3 regions of the Paenarthrobacter sp. NPDC056912 genome follow, and region 1 is predicted to be linked to each of the others. Evidence: riboswitches for the same ligand, from Rfam matches in the RefSeq annotation. Region 1 holds a riboswitch; each other region holds the start of a gene.
What was found. A riboswitch is a leader RNA that binds a small molecule or an ion and turns the genes downstream of it on or off. The one in region 1 is predicted to bind S-adenosylmethionine.
Positions count from the first base shown of each region.

Region 2: linked by a shared signal. The riboswitch ahead of ACFRJ9_RS02345 (LLM class flavin-dependent oxidoreductase) and the one ahead of ACFRJ9_RS05845 (homoserine O-acetyltransferase) in region 1 are both predicted to bind S-adenosylmethionine.
Region 3: linked by a shared signal. The riboswitch ahead of ACFRJ9_RS19505 (hypothetical protein) and the one ahead of ACFRJ9_RS05845 (homoserine O-acetyltransferase) in region 1 are both predicted to bind S-adenosylmethionine.

Region 1 is NZ_JBHUCD010000004.1:93,562-98,232, forward strand. It holds gene ACFRJ9_RS05830 (CPBP family intramembrane glutamic endopeptidase) at 1-296, shown strand, start outside; gene ACFRJ9_RS05835 (VOC family protein) at 451-1,089, opposite strand; gene ACFRJ9_RS05840 (bifunctional o-acetylhomoserine/o-acetylserine sulfhydrylase) at 1,291-2,631, shown strand; SAM riboswitch class IV at 2,806-2,921, shown strand; gene ACFRJ9_RS05845 (homoserine O-acetyltransferase) at 2,936-4,057, shown strand; gene ACFRJ9_RS05850 (hypothetical protein) at 4,076-4,489, opposite strand; gene ACFRJ9_RS05855 (winged helix DNA-binding domain-containing protein) at 4,533-4,671, opposite strand, start outside.
Region 2 is NZ_JBHUCD010000002.1:78,502-83,172, reverse strand. It holds gene ACFRJ9_RS02360 (MFS transporter) at 158-1,708, shown strand; gene ACFRJ9_RS02355 (rhodanese-like domain-containing protein) at 1,672-2,112, opposite strand; gene ACFRJ9_RS02350 (LLM class flavin-dependent oxidoreductase) at 2,151-3,302, opposite strand; SAM riboswitch class IV at 3,525-3,633, shown strand; gene ACFRJ9_RS02345 (LLM class flavin-dependent oxidoreductase) at 3,671-4,671, shown strand, end outside.
Region 3 is NZ_JBHUCD010000020.1:80,472-85,142, forward strand. It holds gene ACFRJ9_RS19485 (matrixin family metalloprotease) at 1-603, opposite strand, end outside; gene ACFRJ9_RS19490 (matrixin family metalloprotease) at 826-1,719, opposite strand; gene ACFRJ9_RS19495 (VIT1/CCC1 transporter family protein) at 1,805-2,962, opposite strand; gene ACFRJ9_RS19500 (hypothetical protein) at 3,194-3,385, shown strand; gene ACFRJ9_RS19505 (hypothetical protein) at 3,382-3,681, opposite strand; SAM riboswitch class IV at 3,698-3,817, opposite strand; gene ACFRJ9_RS19510 (sodium:solute symporter) at 4,009-4,671, opposite strand, start outside.

The sequences.
Region 1 (4,671 bases):
CCGTGCGCCACGCGATCGTGGAAGAAGTGATCGTGGTGGGGTACCTGCTGGACCGTTTCGGGAAGTTCGGTTGGAGTACGCCCGTTGCCATCGTTGTCAGCGCGTTGTTGCGGGGCAGCTATCACTTGTACCAAGGCTTCGGGCCATTCATCGGCAACGTCGTGATGGGCCTGATCTTTGCCTGGATCTACACCAAGACCAAACGGGTGATGCCGCTGGTGATAGCCCACGCGACCTTGGACATTGTGGCTTTCGTGGGATTCAGCCTGTTCGGCAAATCGATCGGCCTCGGCTGACCCGCATAGGCATTGGTGGTCAGTTGGGTCACCGGCGCGTTAAAGATATCCGGCCGCCATCGGTGGGTGACGTCATTGGCACCCGCTGATGGCGGCCGAAGTTTTACCCGGACATGGTTGACCGGGGCGGGACGAGCCCGTTGGGATGGAGCGATCAGATGGTGACGGCTCCGGATGCTGTTTCGAAAGTGACGGCCATGATGCCCGGGGTGCCACGCGGTGCGATCCACTGAACCGCGACGTCCTCGAGCGGCTTTTCCACCGGCTCACCCAGCCACTCAGTGACCCGTTCTGCCGAGCCCGCAATGGTGAGGCTGGACATCTTGACGTCACTTTCGTAGACCTTGGACGGGTGCAGTGAGGGGTCGCCCTCCCACTTGAGCAGGTACGGCACCTGGGGATCGGCGATCAAGCCGAGGATGCCGATCTGCTGCCACACCAGTTCGCGGCCGTCCGGGAACTTGCGGTTACCGGGGACGGCAGCGCGTCCGAGGCGTTCCTCGAATGGGGCGAGGTCGTCAACGGCGACGCACCATCCCATCCAACCGCCTCCGGCGGCAGAACGTGCTCGGACTGCTTGGCCAAAGGGGGCTTTGTCGGACGCCGGGTGGTCCAGGACCTCCACGACTTCCAGGTATTTGTTATCCGCCAGGGGAATGATCATGTTCCGGGTACCAAAGCGCGGGTGCACTCCGCCCCGGACTGCGTCCACTCCCAGAGCCGCGGAAATTCGTTCGGTTGTGGCCAAAAGGCCATCTCGTTCACAAGCGTAAGAGACGTGATCCATGCGCATGGCTTCATCTTGGCACTTTGTGATCGGGGTCTCAGCTAAGGGAAGCCTAACTAAGGTGGGATGTTGAGCGCGGGTGGCGGGAGGCGTCATGGCGGGACGCGGAAAGACAGAAAAATTCTGCGCGCGTCACAAAGCTGTCCCGGACCGCGGACACTTCCTAGACTGGCCCCAGCTCACACCAAGCAGATCAACGTCGAACCCATGCGCCACGATAAGGAGAACGCCATGTCCCAGGGATGGTCTTTCGAAACCCGCCAGATCCATGCAGGCCAGGAGCCTGATGCCGCCACGGGAGCGCGTTCGCTGCCGATCTACCAAACCACGTCCTTCGTTTTCCCCAGTGCCGAAAGTGCTGCCAACCGATTTGCCCTGGCTGAGTTGGCGCCGATCTACACCCGCATCGGCAACCCGACGCAGGACGCCGTGGAGCAGCGGATTGCCGGCCTTGAGGGCGGTTTGGCTGCGCTCCTGCTCAGCTCGGGACAGGCCGCTGAAACCTTCGCCATCCTCAACATTGCCGAGGCCGGAGACCACCTGGTGGCCAGCCCCAGCCTCTACGGCGGTACCTACAACCTGCTGGCGCACACCTTGAAGAAGTTCGGCATTTCCGTCACGTTCGTGGAGGATCCGGACAACCTGGACCAGTGGCGTGACGCGGTGCAGCCCAACACCAAGCTGTTCTTCGGCGAGGTCGTCTCCAACCCGCGCCAGGACGTTCTGGACATCGAGGGCATCGCCGGCGTGGCACACGAGGCCGGAGTTCCCCTCATTGTGGACAATACGCTGTCCACTCCCTACCTGATCCGTCCCATCGAGTGGGGCGCAGACATCGTGGTCCACTCCGCCACCAAGTATCTCGGCGGCCACGGCTCGGCCATCGCCGGTGTGATTGTGGACTCCGGCAACTTCGATTTCGGCAAGGATCCGGAACGTTTCCCCGGCTTCAACACCCCGGACCCCAGCTACAACGGGCTGGTCTACGCCCGTGACCTCGGCAAGGATGGCGCGCTCGGGGCCAACCTCTCGTACATCTTGAAGGCGCGTGTCCAGTTGCTTCGCGACCTCGGCTCGGCCGTGTCCCCGTTCAACGCCTTCCTTATCGCCCAGGGCCTGGAGACCCTGAGCCTGCGCATCGAACGTCACGTAGCGAACGCCACCAAGGTGGCCGAATGGCTGGAAGGCCATAACGACGTCGAATCGGTCGCCTATGCCGGTTTGCCCTCCAGCCCTTGGTACGACCGTGGACGCAAGTATGGTCCCAACGGTACGGGCGCCGTGGTGGCATTCAACATCAAGGGCGGCGTGGAGGCCGGCAAGCGGTTCGTGGACGCCCTGGAGCTCCACTCCCACGTTGCCAACATCGGCGACGTCCGCTCCCTGGTCATCCACCCGGCGTCGACAACCCACAGCCAGCTGACGGTGGAGCAACAGGTGGCCGCCGGCGTCAACCCCGGCCTGGTGCGCCTGTCCGTGGGCATCGAGCACGTGGACGACATCCTCGCCGACCTCGAAGCTGGATTCAGGGCCGCCAAGGGCGCCTGAGCGCTGGCCGGAATGACCGCCTGACACCTTTGGCTGGTGTGCCGCCCGGACCGTAGATTATTCGCCGGGCGGCGCTCCAAAGTGCTTGCTCATGAACGAACCAGCCCCAAACCGTCACACTGCTGTCACATTCTTCGCCAGAACAGCAGTGTTTTTCCTAGACTCTACGTATTAGGTCATGAGTGCCAGTGACAGCCCCGGCTTGCTGGCCGGCAACCCTCCTTCCGCGGTGGGGTGCCCCGGGTGAGGACCTGGCCTGTCGCACGCAAGGCGACGGGCAAGCGCGAGGTTAGGTGTCAAAGGAATGACCATTACTGCTACAGCCCTATCCACATCCGAGGAACAAGACGGAACGGTCAAGTACGCCAGCATCGGTTCGCTGGAACTTGAGGCCGGAGGCTTCCTTCCGGATGTTGTCTTGTCTTTCGAGACCTGGGGACAGCTCAACGCCGATGCATCCAACGCAGTTTTGGTGCAGCATGCACTCACCGGAAGCACGCACGTTGCCCGCGGAGCCACGGATGAAGAGGGCTGGTGGGAACAGCTCGTCGGTCCGGGCGCCACTATCGACACCAACAGGTTCTTCGTGGTCTCCATCAACATCCTGGGCGGCTGCTATGGCAGCACCGGTCCATCCTCCGAAGCACCTGACGGGCGGCCCTGGGGCTCCCGCTTCCCCTTGATCACGCTCCGGGACAGTACTTTGGCAGAGGCTCGCCTGGCCGACGCCCTGGGCATTGATGCCTGGCATGCCGTGCTGGGCGGGTCCATGGGTGGAGCCCGGGCGCTGGAGTGGGCCGTGACGTTCCCGGAACGCGTCAAGCGGTGCGCCGTGATTTCGGTGGGTGCCTACAGCACTGCCGAGCAGATTGCCTTCGCGCAGTCGCAGACCCTGGCCATCCGGCAGGATCCCCACTTCAACAATGGCGACTACTACGGTGGCCCAGCCCCCGAAAACGGCCTGGCCCTGGCCCGGCGGATCGCCCACATCACCTACCGCTCCGCGCTGGAGTTGGACTTCCGCTTCGGCAGGGAGGCGCAGCCGCAGGAGAAGCCGCTGGCAGCAGCAGTACTGGGGGAGCGTGGCCGCTATCAGGTGGAGAGCTACCTCGACCACCAAGGCACCAAGCTGGTTCGCCGGTTCGATGCCAACAGTTACATCGCCATCACCGAGGCACTCATGAGCCACGACGTCACGCGCGGCCGCGGCAGCCTCAGCGAGGCCTTGGCGCGCGCCAGTGCGGAGTTCTTCGTCGCGGCCGTGGACTCCGACCGTCTCTACTTTCCGGCGCAGTCACGGGAACTGGCCGAGGCCCTTCCCGGCGATGTTCCCGTGCATGTCATCCAGGCACCCATCGGCCACGACGGCTTCCTGACGGAGATCGGTCAGCTCTCGGCACAGCTCCGCTCGGCCTTCTTCGCCTAGAACAGCGGGGCTTACCGCTTAGCCGTTCATGATTTCGCCGCGCTGCTTCATGTAGTCCTCCATGGCGATCTCGCCGTTGCTGAACTTCGCGTCCAGTTCTGCCAGCTTCCGTGCGCGGTAGCCCTGCGGTTCCGGGCTGCCGCCGGCTGGTGCCGGTGATGAAGCGTTCGACGGCGTGACCTCCGGCGGTGGTGAGCCTGCCGGGCGGACGTCGGCTGGCCCGGTGGGGTAGCCGGGGTAATTTTGGGGCGGGTAGCCGGGGCCGGGGTAATTTTGGGGCGGGTAATTTTGGGGCGGGTAGTTCTGCGGCGGGTAGCCGGGACCGGGGAAGTTGCCGTCCTGGAGCCGGCGTGCCCGGGACCTGTTGTACATGCGGATTCCCACGGGGATGATCCACGAGCAGACGATGATCCAGAAGATCAGATTGTTCACAGTGCAGGCCTCCTAGGTCTTATCCCAGCTTAGCCCCGTCACTTCACACCAGTTTTGTCTCCATTCCCAGGAAGCGGCCGTAGCGAGCGGCTTCGGCTTCCAAGGCCTTCTGTTCGGCGGTGCTAGCCGGCCGGTTCATGCGGACGTCGAGTTCGCAGGCGCCGGCGGAGAATCCGTGCCGC
Region 2 (4,671 bases), on a different contig from region 1:
AATGCGTTTCCCACCACGTCCTTTCGTGTGCTGAAACGTCGGCGGACAAGAGCCCAGTGAGTCACATCGAGTCACCATCTGTAACCCGGATTAACGCCCCTTAACCGGGTGTCTCGCGATGCCCAAAGCCAGCAAGAACACCCCTAGAGTCCCAATCATGGGCCATGGAATTCACGCTAAACGTTCCGCCCTGTGGCTTTGCCTGGGCGCAGGTTTCATCACGCTGCTGGACCAGTCAATGTTCGTCCTGGCAGTTCCGGCCATGTCCGCAGCCCTGCATGCCGATTCCGGATCCGTGCAGTGGATCCTGGCGAGCTACTCATTGGCTTTTGGCGTAGCCCTGGTTCCGGCGGGCAGGCTCGGTGACATCGTGGGCAGGCGCACGCTGTTCATCACGGGCATCGCCGTCTTCGGAGCCTCGAGCCTGTTGGGTGGACTGGCCACGGACCCGTCCATGGTCATCATCGCCCGGCTCCTCCAGGGACTCGGCGCCGGGACCTTGAATCCACAGGTCCTCGGTCTCCTGCAGGACATCTACACCGGCCACGAACGCGCCAAAGCGCTCGGCGCCTACGCTGCCGCCGGCGGTTCCGCTGCCGTCTGCGGTCCACTGATTGGCGGACTCGTCCTGTCGCTCGGCGACCCGTCCATAGCTTGGCGGATCCTGTTCCTGGCCAACGTTCCTTTGGTGTTGATCCTGGTGCCACTTGCCTTCCGGTTGCTCCCACGGCCCAACGGCGAACACCGCGGAAACGGCAGACCCTCCATCGATGTGCCGGGCGCCCTGTTGCTCGGCGGGGTGGTGATCGCATCGCTCATCCCCACGATCTACGGCGCGGGCATTATTGCTGTGACGTCCCTGGCGGTCGGCGCGGGGGCGCTCCTGGCCTTTGCCGGCTGGGAAATCCTCTATCACCGGCGCGGCCGGACGCCTTTATTGAGCGCTTCCCTGGTGAAATCAAGGGGCTATGCCTTGGGTACAGTGGTTGCGCTCTGCCAGTTCGGGGTGGGCGCCGGGATGGCCGCCGTGACGGCCTTCTATTTTCTCTCCGGAACCGGGATGGCGCCTTTGGCCGCTGCAGCGATCCTCGCCCCACAGGCCGCGGGCATGCTGTTGGCGTCCAGCTTCAGTTGGCGCTTCGTGGCCCGATACGGTCGCGCCGGGATCGTCTACGCGCTGGCAGGCAGCCTGGCCTGCCTGATTGCCAAGGACCTCTTCGTGCAGGGGCTCGACGGCGGGACAGCGGCACTCGCCGTGGCCGCCGTCGGGCTTCTCCAAGGTGTGGCGACCGGCCTGGTGGTGGCGCCAAACCAGACACTCACCCTCGCCCATGCGCCCGCAGGGGCCGCCGGGGTGGCAGCAGGTTTCTACCAGCTCAGCCAACGTTTCGCGGCCGCACTGTGCTCAGCCGCGGCGGCAGGAATGTTCCTTCAAGCCCACGGAGCGGCCACCGGCCAAGCCTCCAAGGAAGCCTTCCACCAAGGCATCGTGATGTGCTGCGTCCTGCTGGGAGTTGCGTTGGTGGCCGGCGGACTCGACTGGCTGCGCGAGGCGCGGCACCAGCGAAACGCAACGGCCGCCGTCGTGACTTCCGGAAAGGAAGGCGCGACGACGGCAGCGGAACCAAAAGCGGCGGGCGCGCTTGAGCAGAGCCCGACGGCGGCCCGGACTCAGCGCTCGGAAGCCACCGAATCGGTGGACGCCTGAGTCGCTTCGACGCTCGGGGTCGTCGGCCCGGTAGTGGGGACGCCGGCGTCGCGGAGGGCCGGGAAGCCGCCATCCACGTGGACCGCGTTGGCGTAGCCCAGGACGTGGAGCTTTTGGGCGACGGGACGTGAGCCGTTCTCTGAACCGCAGAACACCACGATCTTCTGGTCAGTGCCCCCGACCTCGGCCAAACGGTGGGCGGATTCCGGGCTGAAGTCTTCCTCCACATGTTCGCGGTTCACGACCACCGCGCCCGGGACTGCGCCGGTGCTGGCGCGGCCCCCTTCGCTGCGCACATCGATCAGCAGGGCGCCTTCTTCGATGAGCTTGGCCGCTTCTTCGGCGGTGATCAGTTGTGTGTCTTCCTGGACTGCATCTTCCTGGACTGCGGTTTCGATGGACATGGTGCTCCTTTGTAGGTGGTGGGTGGAAATCGAAAAACCTAGAGACCCCAGGCCTCGGCGAGCAACTGGTAGGAGGTCTCGCGGTCGGCGGGGTGGTACGCGATGGTGGTGATAAGGAGCTCCTGGGCCCCCGTGGCTCGTTGCAATGTCCGCAACTTTTCACTGACCTGGTGGGGGTCTCCGACGAACCTTGTGTCCAGCCGGTCTTTGATGAGGTCCTCGGCTTCGGCATCCAACCGGAGCTCAAGGGCATCTTCCGGGGACGGGTAGGGAATGGCTCCGTGGCCGCTGCGGATCCCGTGGACCCATTGCGCGTACCCTCGGGAAAGCCGCTGCGCACGGTGCTCGTCGGGCGCTACCAGGACGTCGGCCGAAACGATCACGTGGGGTTCAGCCAATGCTGCGGAGGGCTTGAAGTGTGCCCGATATTCGGCCACGGAATCCAGCACGTTGGCCGGTGCCACGTGGTAGTTGGCCCCGAACGGAAGCCCGAGCTTGCCGGCGAGCCTTGCGCTGGGTCCGGCGGTGGAGCCGTGGATCCAGAACTGGGGCGACTGGCCCAGGGCAGGGGTTGCCGTGACTTCCTCACCGTGCCTGGTGCGGTATTCGCCCGTGAAGAAGCCGATGATGTCCTGAACGTCGTCTTCGAAGTTTTCAGTGTCACCAGGGAAGCGGCCAAGGAGCTCGCCCTGCAAACGGAACTTCCGCGGAAGCACTGCCCCGAAAATCGGACGCGGCGCCGGAACCAGCAGGCCGTCAACCACTCGGACAGCTGGATCCGCTTCCGGGATGCTGCCTGCCGCGGCCACGAATCCGGGCGCAGGTTCGCCGGGTGATTTGGGCGGGCCGGAGCGTCCGAAGCCCAGGTCCAGTCTGTCAGGGAACACTGCCGCGAGTGTTCCGATGCTTTCAGCGATCTGGAGCGCGCGATAGTTTCCCAGCAGCGTGGCGGCCGTGCCCACCCGGATCGTCTTGGTAGCGGAGGCCACCAGCCCGGCAAGGATATGCGGGGCTGAACCAGCAACACCGGTATTGAGGTGGTGTTCTGCGAGCCAGTAGCGGGAGTAGCCGGAGGCCTCGGCGGAAGCGGCAAGGGCCAGGGTGCTGCGCAATGCGTCACCGGGGGTTTGCCCGGCCGACACAGGGCTGAGGTCGAGGACGGACAAGGGGGTAACGGAGGGCTTCGGCATGGCACGACACTACGGAGGGCCGACGCGCCGCCAAAGCCGATCCGTCACCCCGCTCAACCCTGCTAAATCTGAGGAAATTCTGCGAAACGGACCGTCATACGTGCTCTTTGGCGGGGCGAAGATGACGATTTTCGCCGCCGCTTGACGCGCCATTTCCCGCGTTGACGCCCCGAGTCCAGCGGTTTGTACATTCCTTGGAGCCGCTCCTACATTCGACTCATAGGTCAAGAGTCAGCACGCCAAGGACCGGCTCGTGCTGCGGCAACCCTCAGGCATTAATGGCGGGGTGCTCCGGAAACAGACCTGGCCGCAATTGCGGCAAGTGAATGTCGTCCCGGCCGCTGAGCGGCGTAAAGAAAGAGATCACCATGCCTTCTAAACCCGAATTCCGTTCCCGAGTGGTTGCCGTGGAGCTCGACGGCGATGGAGCCCACCCGGCCGCATGGCGCAGGGCACAGCACGAGCCGCAGGCACTATTGGGGGGCCAGCGGATTCGTGAAACTGTTCAGGCTGCCGATATCGCGGGTTTCCACGTGGCAACGTTCCGGGACACCCGCGTGGTGGACCCCGGAAGCACCGGAATCGCGGGCCGGATCGATGCGATCCAGCGTGCGGCCTTCGCAGCACCCATCACCCGATCCATCGGGCTGGTCCCCGAGGCCGGCACGCTCTTCGCTGAGCCGTTTCATGTGGCAACCCAGTTGGCCAGCCTTGACTACTCCTCCCTGGGCAGGGCGGGGTGGTTGGTCAACGCGGAGAACCTCCAAGAGGAAGCCCGGGCAGTGGGTCGCACACCGTTGCCGGAAGGCGATGCGGCCTATGAAGCCGCGGACGTTGTCCAAGCCGGCCGTCTGCTCTGGGACTCGTGGGAAGACGACGCCGTGATCCGTGACGTCTCAACCGGCCGGTACCTGGACCGGAACAAGTTGCACTACGCGGACTTCGAGGGCGAACGCTTCTCCGTCAAGGGCCCGTCCATCATCCCGCGCCCCCTCCAAGGCCAACTGGTGGTGTTCGCGCCCGCTGAACTGATTCCCGCCGTCGAGGCCGACGTTGCCCTGGTATCCGCGGACACAGCGGACGCCCTTCCGGCAGCGGCCCAAGCCGCGGCCGCCGCCGGAGCACCACGGACCCTGGTGGAACTGGACGTCATCCTCGATTCACGGGGACAAACCGCCGAGGACCGTCTGGCTGAGCTGGACTCCTACCAAGAGTGGACAGGCGGCGCGCGTTACGTCGGGGCAGCCGAGGGATTGGTGGAGCTTCTCACCACCCTGTTCGCAGCAGCCGACGGCGTCCGCCTCAGGCCTGCCGTCCTGGACATTGACCTTCCCGAACTGGCCAACAACGTCCTGCCGGAGCTGCACCG
Region 3 (4,671 bases), on a different contig from region 1:
GGCCTTGTACCCGTTGCTCAGTCCGATGGAGGAGCTTCCGCCGAGTCCCACGGTCTGCCCGGTCAGGCGCGGAACCTGCTCGGGCGTGCTCCAAGCGATCAGGACGGGCGCCCAGCGGTCTCCATATCTGGTGGGCTGGTACCCGGACCTGTTGGGGGAAGGGATTTCGGTGCTGGGGCCGTCGTAGATGAACACGAGCCCCGTGGCTACGCTGGCTTGCCGGACGGCCTCTTCCACCAACGGCTGCCAGGATGGCGGGGCAAGAGCCGAGTTCACCACGTAATGGATGGGACGGCATGGTGAGTAAGCCAGAGGGGTTCCGTCTTCCTTGACGGCGAGGAACTTGTAGGAAGTGCTGGTCCGTTCAAGGGGCGCGGGCTTCCCCAGGGGTGCGTCCGCCTCTTCCAGTCCAGGCAGGGGATCCTGGCGCTGGCCAAACGGCACCAACCCGGGCCGCGGCGGTTGGCTTTGCGTTGAGGAACCGGACAGGAGCTGTCCCAATTCACCGCTGAAGTACGCCCCGGCGCAGACCAGTCCAAGGATTCCGAACAGGAACAGGATGGCCGCGATGCTGCTGTGTTTGATCGGTGGCCTGGGCTCCACCGAAAACGGAGACCCGAAATTCGGGGCCCTGGGATCAGGCGGAGTCGGATCAGGCGGAGGGGGATGGGGGTCTGGCCACTGGGACGACCCATAAGGTTCCATGGAACCCCCTGACGTAAAGAGGCACCAGGCGGTGGGGGTCCGCCGTCTGCCGTATGCGTCAGCATAAGTCCGAGCAACGCCGGGAGTCCATGGCGGGTTGGCACCCTGGCCAAGGTGGGGTCAGATGTCCTTGCGGCAGGGCGCTGAAGCCAGCAGGTACAGGCCGTTCAGGTCACCTGCCGCCAGTCCGTCCGGAGCGCCGATTTCCGGGTACATGAGCTGGATGGGATCGTCCACGTGGTCCAGGCCCATGACATGTCCCAACTCGTGCTGCATGACGGCCAGGACGTAGTCGGCACCGCCCTCGTCAGCCAGGAGTTCCGAGATCTGCGGAGTGTCGAGCTCAAGGCTCCCGGTGATGTAGCTCTTGGGCCCCTTGTTGAGGGAGTACATGGTGCTCCCGCCGGTCCCGATGACCTTCTCGGCAAGGGCCGGTGCGGCCTCGGGCGTGGTCCACGAGATCAGCAGCGGAGCCCAGCGCTCGCCGTACTTGGCCGGCTGGTAGGGTTCGCGTCGGTCGACGGGCAGCTCGTCCGTGGTTCCGTCGTTGATGAACTGGATGCCCGAAGCTCGCGAAACGTTTGCGATGGCGGTGGCCAGGAGGGCGTCACTGCCCTCGGGTGCGGTGGCGTTGTTCACGACGTAGTGCAGCGGCCGGCAAGGGGAGTAACCCACTGGAGTGCCGTCGTCGTTGGTGGCCAGGAACTTGTACGAATCGTTGGTGGTGGTGGGAGCCGGTGGCGAGGCCAGCGGTGCGTCCGCTTCCTCGAGCCCCGGAGGCGGTGCGTTCAAGGCTCCCGCGGGCGTTGGCCTGTGCTGCCCGCCTTGCGGTGCTCCCGGGACGTTGACGCCGGGGAACAGCGCGGTGATGCGGGGATCGCCGTGCAGGAACCCGCTGACCACAACCGCTATTGCGGCGGCGACACCGGCAAGGAGGAGGCCACGAAGCAGGCGCGCAGTGGTTCCCGAGCGTCGGTGCCTGGGCGCACGTGTTGCTTCCTGGTCCGGGTCCACGGCTCTCCATTCCTCACGCCCTGGTCACGCGGGGCGGCGCGGAGGACGAACCAAGATTACGGGCTGCTGACAGGGCCGTCCAAACTCAGACGATCACAGCCCCGAACAGGAGGCCGAGCCCGTACGTGGCGGCGGCCGCACCGAGGCCGATGGCCAGCTGCCGGAGCCCGCGGCTCAGCGGTGAGGTTCCGGACAGCAAACCCACGACGGCGCCGGTCGCCAGGAGCGCGATGCCCACCAGCACGCCGGCAACAGCCAGGGCCGCGACACCGGTCATGCCGAAGAGGAACGGAAGGATGGGCACGATGGCGCCCGAGGCGAAGAAGCAGAAGCTGGACATGGCTGCTCCCCACGCCGAGCCTACGGATTCGTGCTCGTCCGTGGGCGGCTTCTCCGGTTGGAGGGAGAGGCTGGGATCGCAGTCGCAGCTGAACAGCCCCATGCGTTCGGCGACGCGGTGCTCGGCGGCTTCGCGCGTCATGCCGCGGGCCAGGTAGACCAAGAGCAGTTCGTTGTGTTCGATGTCCAACGACGGCGCGGCCGTGAGTGTGGCCTGCGTGGGCAGCGTGGCGTTGAGCAGTTCCCGTTGTGACCGGACGGAGACGTATTCGCCGGCGCCCATGGACAATGCGCCGGCCAGGAGCCCGGCCACGCCACTCATGAGCACCACTGGACTGGGGACTCCGGTTGCGGCCATGCCCATGACCAGCGAAAGGTTGCTGACCAGGCCATCGTTGGCGCCGAAGACCGCTGCACGGAAGGTACCGGATAACCTGTTGCGACCCCGGGTAGCCAGGCCACGGACTACTTCTTCGTGGATTTGCTCGTCGGCAGCCATGGCCGGTGTGGCTGCTGGATCCGTGCCGTAAGGGGAACGGCCTTCCGCCCGTTGGGCCAGGGCCAAAACGAATACTGATCCGAAGTGGCGGGCGAAGAAGCCCAGGAGCTGGCTGCGGATGGACGCGGCCTTGGGCATTCCCGCGTGCTCTCCCAGGAGCTTGAGCCAATGTGCCTCGTGGCGTCCTTCGGCTTCGGCCAGGGCCAAAAGGATCTGGCGCTCTTCGCCGTCGCGGCGCTGGGCGAGTTCGCGGTAGACGGCGGCCTCGGCGCGCTCGTCAGCCAAATATTGGCGCCAGCGCCGGATGTCCGAAGCCGTGGGCGGCGTTGTTTCCGCAGAGGGGTCTTGAGGGGTGGGATCCGGAGCGGGGCTCGACGAATCGGGGGATTCCTGGTGCTTCTGCACTTTTTCTCCTGTGCTGGGTGGGGTAGTTGCGGCCCCATTGCAGCCCCCACTGTACCGCTAATTGGCGGGGATTTTCGGCTGGTATTCCTTAGTTGGAATGTTCGGTGCACCGTAATTTCCGGCCCTTCTTGACCCCTTGCGGGCGCGGTGCTCAGATGGAAGAACAGGGGCGGGGCCCTCTCCCCGCAACCGGTTATTGGGCCGCTCGGCCCACGAGACGGAGGTTGCAGCATGAACACCACCGAATCACACGCCAATCACCCGCTCCGGGCAACCATTGAGTCGGACCCGGCCTATGACTACAGCGAAGACCAGGAAGTGGACGAGGCCTGGGTGGAGGAAGTAGACGCCCCCGAGGACGACGAACGCGTGGTCCCGCTCGATGACACCGAAGAGTTCCGCGGGGAGGACGAGGGCAGCTAGCCCTCGGCCCCGTTGCGGAGTTGGAAGTGCCGTTCGCTTCCTGCCCTTTGGCCGGGGGCGGCGACAGTCACTGTCAGGGTTCCGGACGCTTCACACCAGCGCGTTGAACGCACGGCCCGGGCCAGCGCCCGCTCGATCATGCGCGGTTCGGGATGCTGGAACCGGGCTGACCCGCCGTGCGTGGTGATGGTCACCGTTCCAAGGACAAGGTCGACGGCGGGAATCACCGCCACCGCGTGAGTGGCAGGCGGGAGGGGGATGCTTGAGGCAGGGGTGGTATCACCTTGGTACGGCAAGGGAATGCTCCTTGGGGGAGTGCTCTTGCCCGCTCGGTTGTCTCTGGTCCGGGACGGGCCGCTTCCTCATCCGAACCACCCGTGAACATGGGGTTGGTGCGTGGCCAGTCGGAGCTTGGCGCCACATCTCTTGAAGCTGGAATCACTTTACCGCACGTGTTTCTTGTTGTGGGGCCCGCTTTGCGTGGTTTCGGGCCGTTTGAACGCGCAAAGCAGGCCCCGCAACTCGCATTTGTCGGGCACAGAACAACGGCGGCGCTGCCCCGGAAAGGGGCGGCACCGCCGTCGAACTTTGCTCAGTATCCTGTTTGCTGCCGAAGGTTCCTGTTAGTTGGCCTTGTGGCTGCTGACGGGGTGTTCCTGAATCGGGAGCTCGTCAGAGACGGCCCCTGCCACGCGCTTGTCCCACGCGGCGCGGACCGCGGGGTCGGTGGGCGGTGTGAGGAGGGAAATCACCACGTAGGCCAGGAACGAGGCTGCCAGGCCGAAGTAGATCGGTTCGTTGGCGTAGACGCCGTCTGCGCTCGGAATGATTCCGGTGGCGAACATGACCAGCAGCGCCAGGGTCAGCACGGAACCAATCGCCATGGACCACGCCGCAGCGATGCCGGTTCCGCGCTTCCACACCAGGCCACCCAGAATGGCAACCAGGAGGCCGCCTACCAGGATGTCGTAGGCGATGGTGAGGGCAACCACCACGTCCTGCGCGGCCATGGAGATCAGGACCGCGACGATGCCAAGGCCAAGTACCCAGTAACGGTTTGCCCGGACGTCGTGCTCCGGGTTTTCTGTGTCATCGGTGTTGATGGTCTTGCCGAACCAGCTGGCAACGAACGGAACAACGTCCGCACGGGCCACCGTCGCAGCGGCGATCAGGGCGCCGGAAGCGGTGGACATCATGGCTGCGACAGCAGCGGCCATGACCAGGCCGCCGATGCCGATCGGCAGGATGTGGGTTGCTACCTCGGCATACACCACGTCCTTGCCGAG